2 regions of the Caballeronia sp. LZ003 genome follow, and region 1 is predicted to be linked to the other one. Evidence: predicted binding sites of a transcription regulator. Region 1 holds the regulator's gene; the other holds the start of a gene.
The links. The regulator FliA, encoded in region 1, starts transcription of late flagellar genes. The targets are predictions, from matches to a motif close to CTAAAGTTTNNNNNNNNNNNGCCGNTA.
Positions count from the first base shown of each region.

Region 1 (7,591 bases):
CTTCCCCTGCTCCCGAATCTGTTCGAGCGTCGCGCCCGGCGTGCTCTGATCCGCCGGAATCCGAATCTCGATCACCGCGGGCAATCCGGAACTCACAGCGCGCTCGAACGCCGGCATGAACTGCTCCGTCGATTCGACCCGCTCGCCGTGCGCCCCGAACGCGCGCGCATAAGCCGCGAAGTCGGGGTTCGTCAGCCCCGTGCCATGGACCCGATGCGGATAGTGCCGCTCCTGATGCATGCGGATCGTGCCGAACTGCCCGTTGTTCACGACCACGAAAATCACCGGCAGCTGGTACTGCATCGCCGTGGCGAGTTCGTGGCTCGACATCATGAAGCAGCCATCGCCCGCGAACGCGATCACCGTGCGCTGCGGATACAGCGACTTCGCCGCGATGGCCGCAGGCACGCCGTAACCCATCGCACCGCTCGTCGGCGCAACTTGCGAGCGGAAGTGCCGATACGAATAATGCCGATGCAGCCAGGTCGCGTAATTGCCCGCGCCGTTGGTGAGAATCGCGTCTTCGGGCAGGCGCTCCGAAAGCGTGCGCATGATCTCGCCGAGCTGGACATCGCCGAGCATGGGGCGCGGCTTGCGCCATTCGAGATACACGGCGTGCGCCGTCTCGGCGCTGCCCGACCACGCGATCTGCGCGGGCGGTTCGAGCGCGGCGAGCATCGACGCAATCTCGGGCATGCCGGAGACGATCGGCAGATCGGCGCTATACACGCGGCCCAGTTCCTCCGCGCCCTGATGCACGTGAATCAGCGTCTGCTTCGTCTTAGGGATGTCGAGCAGCGTGTAGCCGCCCGTCGTCGATTCACCCATGCGCGGGCCGAGAACGAAGAGCACGTCCGCTTCGCGCACGCGCGCGGCCAGCGCCGGATTGATGCCGAGCCCGACATCGCCCGCGTAATTCGGATGCTCGTTATGCAGCGTGTCCTGATAGCGGAACGCGCATCCCGCCGGCAACTGCCAGCGCTCGATGAAGCGCGCGAAGTCCTGCGTCGCCTCGGCGGTCCAGCCGCTGCCGCCCGCGATCACGAATGGTGTCTTCGCGTTGGCGAGCAGTTCGCGCACGCGCTCGATCTGCGCCTGCGAGGGCGCCGCCGCGACGCGCTGATAGCGCGGCACGGGCGGCGCCGCGTCGCACGCTTCGGTCAGCATGTCTTCGGGCAACGCCAGCACGACCGGGCCGGGTCGTCCCGCCGTCGCGACATGGAACGCGTGGCTCAGATACTCCGGCACGCGGCGCGGATCGTCGATTTGCGCGACCCACTTCGCCATCTGCCCGAACATGCGCCGATAGTCGATTTCCTGAAACGCCTCGCGATCCATGTGATCCCGCGCGCATTGGCCGATCAGCAGGATCATCGGCGTCGAGTCCTGGAAAGCGGTGTGCACGCCGATGGACGCGTGCGTCGCGCCCGGCCCGCGCGTGACGATAGCCACGCCCGGACGCCCCGTCAGCTTGCCGACCGCCTCGGCCATGTTCGCCGCGCCGGCTTCGTGGCGGCAGACGATCGTCTGTATCTGGCTGGTTTCGTCGTGCAGCGAGTCCAGGACGGCGAGAAAGCTCTCGCCCGGCACGCAGAACACGCGTTCGACACCGTGATGAACGAGCGCATCGACAACCAGACGCGCGCCGGTGGTCTGGCCATGAGAAGCGGATGCCATGCGAACAAGTCTCCTTTGTCAGTGAGCATCGGTGAGCCCGGGTTTCGAGCCGCAGACCGTAGCTTACGCCGCTGGATGGGACTCTGGCTGATGCAGTCCGGCCGCCTTGGCGCGCGACGCGCCTGCCGCCGCGCGCCTCACAGCGGACAAACCGCCAAGCGACATCTCTCGTCCCGTCGCGTCGATCGTGCCAGACCGGCATTTTTTCCCGCATGACGCGCGACGCAATCCGCACGGCCGGGTTGTTTCCATCAGTCGAAATACCCCTCTTTCACGCCCTTTATCCAGCGATAGGCCCGAAGTGATCTTCGCAATAATGGCTTCACTGAAAAGCGGGCGCGGAAATAACCAAAGGGTGCTCGCCTCGCAAATATCGCTGCATCTATCCTCATCGGGGGCCAGTTTGAACATTCGTAAATTCATCGGCGCGAACAGTCGTGACGCTCTGCGCCAGGTCCGTGAAGCGCTCGGACCCGATGCCGTGGTGTTGTCCAACCGCACGCTCGACGATGGATCGGTGGAAATCGTCGGTGTCGCGGATAGCGATCTCGCTTCGATCTCGCCCGCGAAGGCCGCACGCGAACAAGCCGCCGCCGCGCCGTTCGCCAGCGCCACGCCGCGCGCCGCGCTTGCACAAGCCGCAGCCGCCGCGATGAAGCAGCAGGCCGCCGCTCCCAGCTCTCCGATGAACCCCTACGCCAGCGGCGATGTTTTCTCCTCCGTCTTCGGCAACACCGCCGACGCCGACGATTTCGACGAGCAAGCCGACGAAGAGCGCATGGAAGCACCGCGCACGATGGCCGATTCCAATCCGTGGTTGATCGAACATGCGCGCCGTATCGCGCAACAGGCTTCGGTGCCGTCGAACCGGCCGCTGACGCCGTCCGCCGCAATTGCACGCGGCATGGGCGTGCCGGTATCGGTCAAGGCAGCCGACGCACCGCGCCAGCAAGCGCCGCGTGCACAAGCCGCCGCGCAGCCGGTTGCCGCCGCGCCTGCCGCACCCGCCGCGCAAGCGCACGCAAAGATCGAAACGCCCGACTGGGCGCGTGAAGCCGCGCAAGTCGCCGCACGCCGCGCCGCACAGAAGATCAACGCAGCACCGCAACCCGCCGACGAAGCGCCGGCCGCATCGGGCAATTTCGAAGGCTTGCCGGCCAATGCCGCAGCCGTCGTGACCGAAGCCATCCGCACGCGCATGGAGCAAGTCGTCAACGAAACGGTGATGAACGAACTCTCGTCGATGCGCGAGATGATGGAAGAGCACTTCTCGGGTTTGCTGTGGGGCGACCGCCAGCGCCGCAACCCGACCAACTCGGCCTTGACCAAGCGCCTCTTCGCCGCCGGTTTCTCCGCGCAACTCGTGCGCATGGTGATCGACAACATGCCGTCGATGGAGAACGTGGAAAACGCGCTCGAATGGGTGCAGCAAGTTCTCGAATCGAATCTGCCGGTGATGCCGAGCGAAGACGCGTTGATGGAACGCGGCGGCGTGTTCGCGCTGATGGGCCCGACGGGCGTCGGCAAGACGACGACCACGGCAAAGCTCGCGGCGCGCTGCGTGATGCGCTTCGGCGCCAGCAAGGTCGCGCTCCTGACGACGGACAGCTACCGGATCGGCGCGCATGAACAACTGCGCATCTTCGGCAAGATTCTCGGCGTCTCGGTGCACGCGGTAAAGGACGGCGCCGACCTGCAACTCGCGCTCTCCGAACTGCGCAACAAACATATCGTGCTGATCGACACGATCGGCATGAGCCAGCGCGATCGCACGGTCTCCGACCAGATCGCGATGCTGTGCGGCACGGGTCAGCCGGTGCAACGCTTGTTGCTGCTGAACGCCACGAGCCACGGCGACACGCTCAACGAAGTCGTGCAGGCCTACAAGAGTGCGCCGGACCAGCCGCCGCTCGCGGGCTGCATTCTGACCAAGCTCGACGAGGCGACCAACCTCGGCAGCGTGCTCGATACGGTCATCCGCTACAAGCTGCCGGTGCATTACGTATCGACCGGTCAGAAGGTGCCGGAGAACTTGTACGTCGCAACCAAGCGTTTCCTCATCAAGAGCGCGTTCTGCATTCCGCGCGATGGCTCGCCTTTCGTGCCGCAAGACGACGATGTGCCGGCGCTTCTGTCCGCACTGTCCGCACGCGCCACGACCGAACTGCATGGAGTCCATTTTGGATAAGTTCGTGCTCGATCAGGCTGAAGGCCTGAGAAGGCTGCTGACGCGCGCCAGTTCTCGCGTGGTGGCTGTAGTGGGCGGACCGGCGGGCATCGGTTGCACGTCGGCGGTAGTGAACCTCGGCGCGGCGTTGTCCGTGCATGGCAAGGATGTGCTCGTCATCGACGAGCGGCATAACGCGGGCTCGGTCAGCCGCATGGCGGGTGTGGATGGCGCGGGCGCGCTCTCGGCGGTGATGTCCGGCCGTCGCGAACTGCAGGATGTCGCGGTGCGCACGCCGATGGGTTTTTCGCTGATCGCCGCACCGCGCGATGAACGTATCAGCCACGACGCGGCGCAAGCACGCGCGCTGCTCGACGGCCCCGCGGATATCGTGCTGATCGATGCGCAACTCGATCGTAATGGCGCGCTCTCGTCGCTCGCGGCGCAGGCGCATGACTTTCTGATAGTGACGCGGGTAGCCGCGTCGGCGATCACCGAGGCGTATGCGTGCATGAAGCGCTTGCACTACGCCCACGCGATCGGCCAGTTCCGCGTGCTGATGAATCACGTGCAGGACGCAGCCGATGCAGCGATCGCGTTCGACAACCTCTCGGGTGTCGCGAGCCGTTATCTGGCCGTTTCGCTCGTGCAGGCAGGGTATGTGTCCGAGGATGCGCGCGTCGCTCGGGCGAGGGAGCTCTCTCGGTGTGCGGTGGAAGCGTTTCCGGCTACGGCCGCGGCGCGCGACTACCGCTACATCGCAGCCGAGCTGCTGCACTGGCCGATGCGTCCCGCGCCGTTTTCGCGCGGCGACGAAGCGAGCCAGTACGACGCGCACATTCCGGTTGGCGAGTCTGGTGAAAGCGGACGGAAAGCGGCGCACCGAGCGGCGGCGTTTTCTGATCATGCAATGAGCAGCACGGCGTCGATGTGATATTGAAAGGTGAACAGGATGTATAACGCCCAAGGCAAACTCTCGCAGTCCGACGTGCTTACGAAATATGCGCCGCTCGTTCGCCGCCTCGGACTCCAGCTCGTCGCCAAGATGCCGGCGAGCGTCGATCTCGACGATCTGATCCAGGCCGGCATGATTGGCCTCCTCGATGCGGCTAGCCGCTACAAGGAAGATCAGGGCGCCCAGTTCGAAACCTACGCAAGTCAGCGTATTCGCGGCGCCATGCTCGACGAGTTGCGCGCCAATGACTGGTTGCCACGCAGCATGCGCAAGACATCGCGCGAAGTGGAGTCGGCGGTACACAAGGTGGAACAGAACCTTGGCCGTTCGGCCAGCGAGACCGAAGTCGCCGAGCACATGAAGATGCCGCTCGACGAGTATCAGTCGATGCTGCAGGACTTGCACGGCAGCCAGTTGATCTATTACGAAGACTTCGACCGCTCGGCGGACGACGAGCCGTTCCTCGACCGTTACTGCGTCGATCGTTCGGACCCGCTGTCGGCGCTTCTGGACGACAGTCTGCGCGGCGCGCTGATCGAAGCCATCGACAAGTTGCCGGAGCGCGAGAAGCTGCTCATGAGCTTGTACTACGAGAAGGGCCTCAACCTGCGCGAAATCGGCGCGGTGATGGAAGTGAGCGAGTCGCGCGTGTGCCAGTTGCATAGCCAGGCCGTGGCGCGTTTGCGTGCGAAGCTGCGGGAACAGTCGTGGACTAGCGTCGAGGCTTGAGTTCCGAGTTGTAGAGGCGCGCGAAGCCCCGAACCGGGGCCGCGCGCTTTTTGCTTTTGCCTTCGCAAAGGCGCTCGAATGCGCGCGGATGGGCTCAATGCATCTCGAAGTCGCGCGCCTCGGCGAACACCGTCTTGCCTTCGCCGAGACTCTTTGCGCGATACATCGCGCGATCCGCGGCTCTCAGCACGGCGGTGATATCGGCGTCATGCGCTTCCGCCGCGCTCGACAGCAAGCAGGCGCCGATACTCGCCGATACGCTCACTGGGCGCTCCTGCACCAGCGTGAGGTCGGCGAGCGCCGAATGGATGCCATCGGTGAGCGTGAGCACCGCGCTGCGATCGCGCATGTTGCGCGCGAGCACGACGAACTCGTCGCCGCCCAGCCGCGCGATGGTGTCGGTCTTGCGCATGCGCCGTGCAAGCAATTGCGCGAACGACTGCAACAGCACGTCGCCGACTGCGTGACCGTAGGTATCGTTCACGCCCTTGAAGCCGTCGAGGTCGATCAGTAGCAGTGCGCTGGTACTCGCGTCGGCGGCTTCGGGCGCGGACATCGCGCGATTCACGGTTTGTTCGAGCGCGTAACGGTTATAGAGGCCCGTGAGCGGGTCTGTCGATGCCTGCCGCGCCAGCACGCGATTCGCGCTGCCAAGCCTGTCGACCAGCACGCTCAGATACACCGACGCGCCCAGCACGCTCAGCGCGAGCCCGAGCGCGGCGGCGCGGTTTGCCACCCACCACGGTTGCCACAACGCCAGCGCGACGATCGCGACGAGCGCCATCGCGCACGAAATGGCGAGCGTGCGCTTGCCGTAGCGGCATCCCGAGCCGATCAGAAACCAGAACACCACCCACAGCAGCGGCAAGGCGAGCGTGCCGCAGAGAAAGAGCATGGCGCCGAGCAACGCCTGATCGAGGATAGTGGTGATGACGAGCCGGACGTTGGACAGCGCCATCATCCGGCTGACGAGCAATAGTGTGATTGCACCGTAGGACACGTAGAGCGCGATCAACCGCGTGATCAGCGACGCGTTGGCCGAAGGGTGCCGCCACGCATACACCGCATAAGCCAGCAGAACTGCCGCTCCCATCCCGATACGCAGCATGGCTTGCTCGCGTTCGGGATTCCGGTTGCCGGACCATGCGAAGGCATAGGCCCGGCGTGCCGGTTGATGCGCCTGCTCCATACTGAACCCCTGGTGGTGATTTCTTGCTGTTATGGTCTTTTGCGCGTGTCTTTGCTGTCGCGCTTTGTCTTATTGCGGCCCCGTCGCGATGTTCGTCTCCGACGACTGGTATTTTGCAACGTTTTGCCAAGCTGCTGTGAATCGTGTAAGAACGCATCTCGGACAGATGATTAACGGCGTTTTCTGCGGATGCTTCAGTGCTATGAGCGACGACTTTTCTCTCGCTGGCGAATGGCTGGCGGTCTGTAATGGCGATGACGTGCCGGCGGGTTCGACGCGAGCGTTCATCGTCGCGGATGAGCGCATCGTCGTCTGGCGCGATGCCGAAGGCGTGGCGCATGTCTGGCGTGACTACTGTCCGCATCGCGGCGCGCAACTATCGCTGGGCACGGTGACGAACGATCAGCTCGCGTGTCCGTATCACGGCTGGCGCTACGACACGCTTGGTCAGTGCGTGCTGATTCCGTCGAATCCGTCGCTTCGGCCTTCGAAACGCGCGTGCGCCACCGCGTTCGTCGCCGGGGAGAAATACGGCGTCGTGTGGATGTGCTTCGGCGAGCCCGCGCATGCGCTCGATTTCTTTCCCGAAGCCGCCATTCCGGGCGGACGGCGCATCAACCTTGCGCCGCAGACGGTGAAGTCGTCCGCGCCGCGTGTCGTCGAAAACTTCCTGGACATGGCGCACTTTTCGTTCGTGCACGTGGGCATTCTCGGCGAGGATGCGCATACCGAAGTGCCGGACTATGAAGTCGTGGAAAGCGCCGACGGACTCGAAGCGCGCCAGTGCCGTTTCTGGCAGCCGGCGGGATTGCCGGGGCAGGGCGGCGCGATGATGGATTACGTTTATCGCGTGAAGCGGCCGCTGGTTGCGAAG
Region 1 is NZ_JARUXJ010000001.1:3,091,018-3,098,608, reverse strand. It holds gene QCE79_RS14090 (thiamine pyrophosphate-binding protein) at 1-1,677, opposite strand, end outside; gene flhF (flagellar biosynthesis protein FlhF) at 2,081-3,865, shown strand; gene QCE79_RS14080 (MinD/ParA family protein) at 3,858-4,778, shown strand; gene QCE79_RS14075 (RNA polymerase sigma factor FliA) at 4,797-5,528, shown strand; gene QCE79_RS14070 (GGDEF domain-containing protein) at 5,623-6,717, opposite strand; gene QCE79_RS14065 (aromatic ring-hydroxylating dioxygenase subunit alpha) at 6,920-7,591, shown strand, end outside.

Region 2 (7,591 bases), 3.0 Mb from region 1:
AGGCGCGGTCACGCTCGGGCGCGCGATGATCCACGCAAGCGCGACCGTCGCGGGCGCCGTGTCATTGCGTTTGGCGACTTCGACAAGCGCATCGACAATTTTTAAACCGCGGTCGTTAAGATACTTCTCCACACGCGAGCCGCGCGCCTTTTCCTGCGTGTCTTCCTTCGAGCGGTACTTACCCGACAGAAAGCCGCTTGCAAGACTGAAGTACGTCGCCACGGCGAGCTTGTTGGCCTCGACGACCGGTTCGAGATCCGTCTCGTAGGCTTCGCGATCGTAAAGGTTGTATTCCGGCTGAAGGATTTCGTATGCGGGCAGTCCCGACTCCTTCGAGATCTTCAGCGCCTCTTCCACCCGCGCGCCCGAATAGTTCGACGCGCCGATCACGCGCACCTTGCCTGCGGCGATGAGCTTCTGATAAGCGCCGAGCGTTTCTTCGAGCGGCGTGTTTTCGTCGTCGCGATGCGAGTAGTACACGTCGATGTAATCGGTCTTCAGGCGCCGCAGCGAGTCGTCCACCGCCGCCGCGATATTCGCCGCCGAAAGCCCCGAGCGCGTGCTCAGCATGCCGACCTTGGTCGCCAGCACGATCTTGTCGCGCTTGCCGCTTTCCTTGAACCACTTGCCGATGATCGTCTCCGACTCGCCGCCCTGGTGCCCGTCGATCCACGCGGAGTAAACGTCGGCGGTATCGACGAAATTGAGGCCGTGATCAACGAACGCGTCGAGGATGGAGAACGACGTGCGCTCGTCCGCGGTCCAGCCGAACACGTTGCCGCCGAAAGAAAGCGGCGCGACTTTGAGATCCGATTTGCCGATGGTGCGTGTCTGCATGTGTGCTCCGGATGCTTGATGGGTACGGATCGAAAAGGATACGCGGGAACGCGCCAGTGCGCTCGGAGCGCTTTTCGGTGCCTCGCGCAAAAGCGCCGAACTGAGCGGTTTTTCCCCGCCAGTTCCGCCCTTCGGCTCAAGGTGGACGGCTCGATAATCCGTGCAACGCTACCGAAATGCCGAGACCATGAACACCTTCGAAGCACTGGACCAAACGCCCGCACACGTCGCGACGAACGCCGACCAGCAGTTCGAGGCCGATCTCGCCGATGTGCTGCAAGCCGCGATCCTGCAGCATCAGACGCTCAACCTGCACGAGGCCGAGAAGCTCTATCTCCTCGTTCTGGACGCGCGGCCGCAACACGCCGACGCCAACTTCAACCTCGGCATGCTGATGGCGCAGCGCGGTCAATACGAGGCAGCCGTGCCGTTCTTCGAAACCGCGATCGGCACGGACCCGACGCAGCATATCTATTGGGCTACGTATATCGACGTGCTGACGCGCAGCGGTCAGGTCGCGGCGGCGAATATCGTGTTCGAAGTCGCAGTCGCGCAAGGCATGAGCGGGCCGGCAATCGAGAAACTGGCCGCCGAACTGCGCGATGCGACAAAGTCGCGCGAAGGCATCACGGCGCCAAACGGCCGCACGACGCCGACGCCGCAGGAAGTACAGCAGTTGCATGCGCACTTCAATGGCGGGCGACTCGAAGAAGCCGTGGCGCTCGCGAAGACCCTGACGCAGCGCTTCCCCACTTTTCTGCTGGGATGGGAAGTCATGGGCGTGGCCCAGGTTCGCCTGATGGACCTGCAGTCGGCCATTCCCTCGCTACGCCGTTATTTGCAATTGAAGCCGGATGGAATCGACGTTCGCCGAATCCTGGCCGACTCCCTGCGCCTTTTCGACAAGTTCTTCGAAGCGGAAGCCGAATGCCGGCGCATGATCGAGCAGGACCCGAACTATCCGGAAGCGCACCGCATTCTCGGCGTGACGCTGCGCTCGCTGATGCGCCTCGACGACGCGCAAGCTGCTTGCCGTCGCGCCGTGGAACTCGCGCCGTTGTCGGCGAAAGCGCACGAAACGCTCGGCGTGGTGCTGATGGACCAGACGCGGTTCGACGACGCGGAGAAGCATTCGCGTCGCGCGATCGAACTCGATCCAACTTGCGACAGCGCGCACGAGAACCTGTTGTTCTGCTTGTCGCACAAGGAAGAAATCGACCGGAAGGCGTACTTCGAGCAGCATCTGTACTTCGCCGAGCAATGCGCGAAGCCGCTGCAATCGACGTGGAAGAAGCATCGGAACCAGCCGGACCCGAACCGCTGCATTCGCGTGGGCTTCGTCTCGGGCGACTACAACCAGCATCCGGTGGCTGTCTTCATCGAGCCGGTGTTCCGCTATCTCGTAAACGATCCCAGCGTCACGGTGCACGCGTACTACAACCGCTCGGTGACCGACGAGGTCACGCGCACGCTGCGCGATATCGTGCCGCGCTGGCACGACGTCTCGGGTTATAGCGATGCCGCGCTCGCCGACAAGATTCGCGCGGACGGCATCGACGTGCTGATCGATCTTTCGGGGCACACGGCCTATAACCGCCTGCTGACTTTCGCGCGCAAACCCGCGCCGATCCAGGCGACGTGGATGGGCTATCTCGGCACGACCGGCATGACCGCGATGGATTACTACATCGGCGATCGCCACTATGTGCCTGAAGAACAGATCGACGGTCAGTTCGTCGAAAAGCTGGCTTATCTGCCGGCGTATGCGCCTTTCAAGCCCTCGGAACATGCGCCGGCGCTCAACGCGTTGCCCGCGCTCACCAACGGCCACATCACTTTCGGCAGCTTCAACCGCTTCAACAAACTGCGTCCGCGCACCATCGCGCTGTGGTCGGAACTGCTGCGCGCGGTGCCGGATGCGCGCATGTTGATCGCAGGCGTGCCGCGCGACAACAGCCACACGATTCTGATCGATTGGTTCGAGAAGGAAGGAATCGATGTGAGCCGGCTCGAGTTTCGTCAGCGCTCGTCGCTCGTGCGCTATCTCGCGCATCACCTCGACGCCGATATCGCGCTCGACACGTTCCCTTACGCGGGCGGCGTCACCACCATGCAGGCGCTGTGGATGGGCGTGCCCACGCTCACCTTGCCCGGCGAACTGATCGCGAGCCGAGGCAGCACGTCGGTGCTTTCCAACACGGGCCTCGGTGACTTCGTGGCTCGCGACCGCGCGGACTTCGTCGCGAAGGGCATCGAATGGGCGGGCCGGGTCGAAGAACTCGCGCAGATCCGCGCCGGCATGCGCGAGCGCTGCCTGCAATCGCCGGGCTTCCAGCCCGACACGGTGGCCCGCGCGCTCTCCGCCAGCATGCGCCAGATGTGGCAGCGCTGGTGCGCCGGCAAGGCTGCGGCCACGTTCGACGTCTGAAGCGAATTTTTTAACGAAAGAAGTCGCTCCGTCTGCCGTTAAAGCTCTCAGACGGGGCATTCAAAAACCGCGAGCATCGGCAGCAGAGCCCCGCTGGGCAAGCTTTAGCACGGATTTCCAGGTATTTATCAGGCAAATCGAAACGAGCACTAAAGTTTGCCTAGCACGGGCCGAAAACCTAAACAAGCGGCCAAACAAACAAACGACGGACGCTTCCGCCAAACGATGGCGTTATCAACTCAGATAAATGCGCCAGGCCTCATCGGAGAAACAAAATGATCGGTATCAATAGCAACATCAACTCGCTGGTCGCTCAGCAAAACCTGAACGGCACGCAAAGCGCACTGTCGTCGGCAATCACGCGTCTTTCGTCGGGCAAGCGCATCAACAGCGCAGCAGACGACGCAGCTGGCCTCGCAATCGCTTCGCGCATGACCTCGCAGATCAACGGCCTGAACCAAGGCGTTTCGAACGCGAACGACGGCGTGTCGATGGTTCAGACGGCTTCGAGCGGTCTGTCGCAGATCACGGATAACCTTCAGCGTATCCGTCAGTTGGCCGTGCAAGCATCGAGCGGCTCGCTGTCGACGGCTGACAAGACCTCGCTGCAACAAGAAGTGACGCAGCGTATCAGCGAAATCAACCGTATCTCGTCGCAAACCACGTTCAACGGCACGAACCTGCTCGACGGCACCGCCGGCAGCAAGACGTTCCAGGTTGGCGCGAACGTCGGCCAGTCGATCACGATCGACCTCGGCTCGGCAGCAAACGTCTCGGCTCTGTCGCTCGGCGGCAGCAACCCGCAGAAGGGCACGGTCATCGGCACGGTCGACGGTCTGAGCCTGGGCAACACGGGTGCATCCGCAGCTGCCAGCTCGGCAACGATCACGTCGGTCAACGTCATCGCTGACGGCTCCGGCGGCTACACGTTCACCGACCAGGACAACAAGGCGCTCGGCAGCTCGTTCGCCTCGTCGAACGTGTTCACGGGTCTGTCCGCAGGCAGCACGAGCATCAGCCTGAACAGCACCAACGTTCCTTCGGCAACCGCAGCTCAAACGTCCGAAGTCGGCGCGCTGACCGCGAACAACACGCCGCCGCAAGTGTCGCAAATCGACATCAGCAAGGCGAACGGCGCATCGTCCGCAATCGAGGCAGTCGACAACGCACTGGATGCAGTGAACTCGCTGCAAGCTCAGTTGGGCGCCGTGCAGAACCGCTTCAGCTCGGTTGCCGCTACCCAGACCGCGCAGTCGACCAACCTGTCGTCCGCTCAGTCGCAGATCACCGACGCGAACTTCGCGCAAGAAACCGCGAACCTCTCGAAGGCTCAGGTTCTGCAACAAGCTGGTATCTCGGTTCTGGCGCAAGCGAACTCGATGCCCCAGCAGGTTCTGAAGCTCCTCGGCTAAGCATCGCCGACGCAGTAACCGGCGCGTCTCGATCACGGCGCGCCGGCGACGTACCCAGGGAGGCTTGCCTCCCGATTTGCATTTCCGCCAGAGGCGCCTTCATGACGAATCGCCTGCTGACGGCGCAGTAAAACGCATCTTCAACCGCTCACGGCAAGAAGCCAGAAACGGAGCCATACATGTCCACGGTAGCAACCACTTCGGCATCCACGGTCGATCCGACCAGCGCCGTCCAGCAGGCCGCGCAGTCGATCATCAGTGGCTCGACCAACTCCACGATGGATGTGAACTCGCTCGTCACCGCCATCGTCAACGCGAAGGTCGCCGGACAGACGGATGCGCTGACAGCCAAGCAAACCAAGGACAACACCCAGCTCACCGCGGTCGGCACGCTCAAGTCCGTGCTGTCGCTTTTGCAAAGCTCGGTGAGTTCGCTCGCGGACGGCACGACGCTCGGCGCCTTCACGGCGACCGGCAGCGGCAAGGGTCTGACCGGCACGGCCAGCACCGGCGCGGTCGCGGGCACTTATTCGGTCGCGGTCAGCAATATCGCCACCTCGCAATCGCTTACCTCCACCGCGTTCACCAGCACCGCGCAACTCGGCACGGGCACGATGAAGCTGTCGGTGGGCGGCAAGGACATGTCGATCAGCATCGACTCTTCGAACAACACGCTCGCGGGCATTGCGTCCGCGATCAACAAGGCAAGCGGTAACCCCGGCATCACGGCGGCGGTCGTCAACGGCACCGATGGCGCGCACCTCGTGCTGCGCTCGGCGTCGACGGGCCAGGCCAACGGCATTACCGTGGCGGTCACGCCGAACATGCAGTCCGACGGCACGACGCCCGACGACAACGGTTTGTCCAAACTCAACGTGGCATCGACGTTGAGCGCCGCCACGACAGATTCGAACGGCAATGCGGTTCCGGCACAGACGGCCATCAGCTCGTCGAACTGGACGCAGACGACGGCCGGCATGGACGCCAACTTCACCATCGCGGGCACGCCTGCCAGCAGCTCGACCAATGCGGTCACGACGGCGCTGTCCGGCGTGACGCTGAATCTCACGTCGGATGCGGTCGGCACGACGCAGACCTTGACCATCGCGCAGGACACGGCCACGCAGAAGACGGCCATCGATGGTTTCGTCACCGCGTACAACAACTTCATCACGACGGCCGCGTCGCTGACTTCGTTCGACTCGACCCAGGCAGCCGGTTCGCAAGGCGGCGCGCTGCTCGGCGACTCGATGATGAACACCATTCGCAACGCCCTTTCCAGCACGATTGCCAAGGGCGTGGGTTCCGGCACGAGCCAGGTGAACCTCGCATCGATCGGCATTACGCTGCAACCGGACGGCACGCTCAAAACCGACGAAGACGCGTTGACCGCGGCATTGTCGAGCAACTCGGGCGCGGTGGCATCGCTCTTCAATTCGAGCACGGGCGTAGCCGCGCAACTGAACAACAGCCTGACCGGATTTCTCGCGACAGGCGGTATTGTCGATACGCGCACGACCGCGCTCACCGCCGATCTTTCGAGCATCACGGACCAGCAGACCGCGCTCGCTTCCTACACGGCGCAATTGACCACGACCTACAACGATCAGTTCACCGCGCTCAATACGCTGATGTCGCAGATGGCGACGCAGGGCAGCTACCTGACCGCGCTCTTCGGCGGCACCAACAGCGCGGGCGCGCTGGCAAGCAACAAGTCGTAAGGATCGAACATGAACCAGCAAGAAATGATTCAACACGCCTGGGCACTGACCGAGGCGATCGAAGCAGCGGTCAACGAAGAAAACTGGGCGCGCGCGGCCGAACTCACAGAGGCGCGCACGCCGCTCCTGATGGCTGTGGAAGCGAATCAGCCGGCTGAATCGCTCGCGACCATTCGCCGGATTCAGGCGAGCATCGAAGCAACGATGGGCCGTGCGAACGCCGCGCAAGCCATGCTGTCGACGGCGTACCGCAAGTCGATGGATCAGGCGAAAGCCGCCGGACGATATCAACAAGCCGCGCGCTTCTAAAGTTTTTCCGGCACGCGCCGATAACCTTAATAAGAACAACGAGAAGAACGCGTCAGACATGACGCGGCGCTTCGCTCTTGATGCCCGCCTCGCGCGGGCATTTTTTATTTGCGTCGCTCGAAGGCTTCAGCGGCCGAGGGTTAAGGTCAGATAAGCCGCGTACAAGATGCCATTGCCAAGCAATGCCCACAACACCACGCCATTGCCGCGCGCGTTGAAGCGCAGCCATGCCGCCGCCGCGAGCGTGATCAGCACGCCGGTCAGCACTTCCACGCGCGGCTCCCACGGCGTCAGCATGATGCCGATGCCCGGCAGCAAGGTGCCCTGAAATACCATCGCGCCTGTGATGTTGCCGAACGCTAGCGTATCTTTTCCGCGTCGCGCCCAAAGAATGCTGTTCACTTTTTCCGGCAGTTCGGTCGCAATCGGAATGATGATGAGCGAGAGCAAGAGCGGCGATATGCCAAGCGCCGCCGACACGCCTTCCACACCGTGGATGAAGCCCTTCGCCCCGCCGACGAGCAGCACGATGCCGATCAGGAACTGCAGCATGATCGACCCGATACCGTTCGGCAAACCCACGCGCGTGATGAAGAGACGCTCGGGCGCTTCCGTGCCGTGTCCGCTTTCGACGAGACTCGCCGATGCCTTGAACGTGGTGATCACGTAAATCACGTATAAGCCGACGAGGCCGACCGCGAACATCGCCCGCACCTGCCACGCATGATGCGGCACGAACATGGCGCCGGCCGCAATCAGGAACGCGACGAGAAAGAAGTTCAGGTCGCGCGTGAAGCCGCTGCGCTCGGGCATGATCCGGCCGCGCAAGCCACGCGATTTGATGACCGCGAGCGTCATCAGGAAAGTGGAAAGCGTCGCGAGCA
Region 2 is NZ_JARUXJ010000001.1:124,380-131,970, reverse strand. It holds gene QCE79_RS00605 (aldo/keto reductase) at 1-837, opposite strand, end outside; gene QCE79_RS00600 (glycosyltransferase family 41 protein) at 1,025-3,265, shown strand; gene QCE79_RS00595 (flagellin) at 3,541-4,677, shown strand; gene fliD (flagellar filament capping protein FliD) at 4,857-6,398, shown strand; gene QCE79_RS00585 (flagellar protein FliT) at 6,408-6,707, shown strand; gene QCE79_RS00580 (sodium:calcium antiporter) at 6,834-7,591, opposite strand, start outside.
Region 2: the regulator FliA is predicted to act here: its motif matches at 3,415-3,441, upstream of QCE79_RS00595 (flagellin).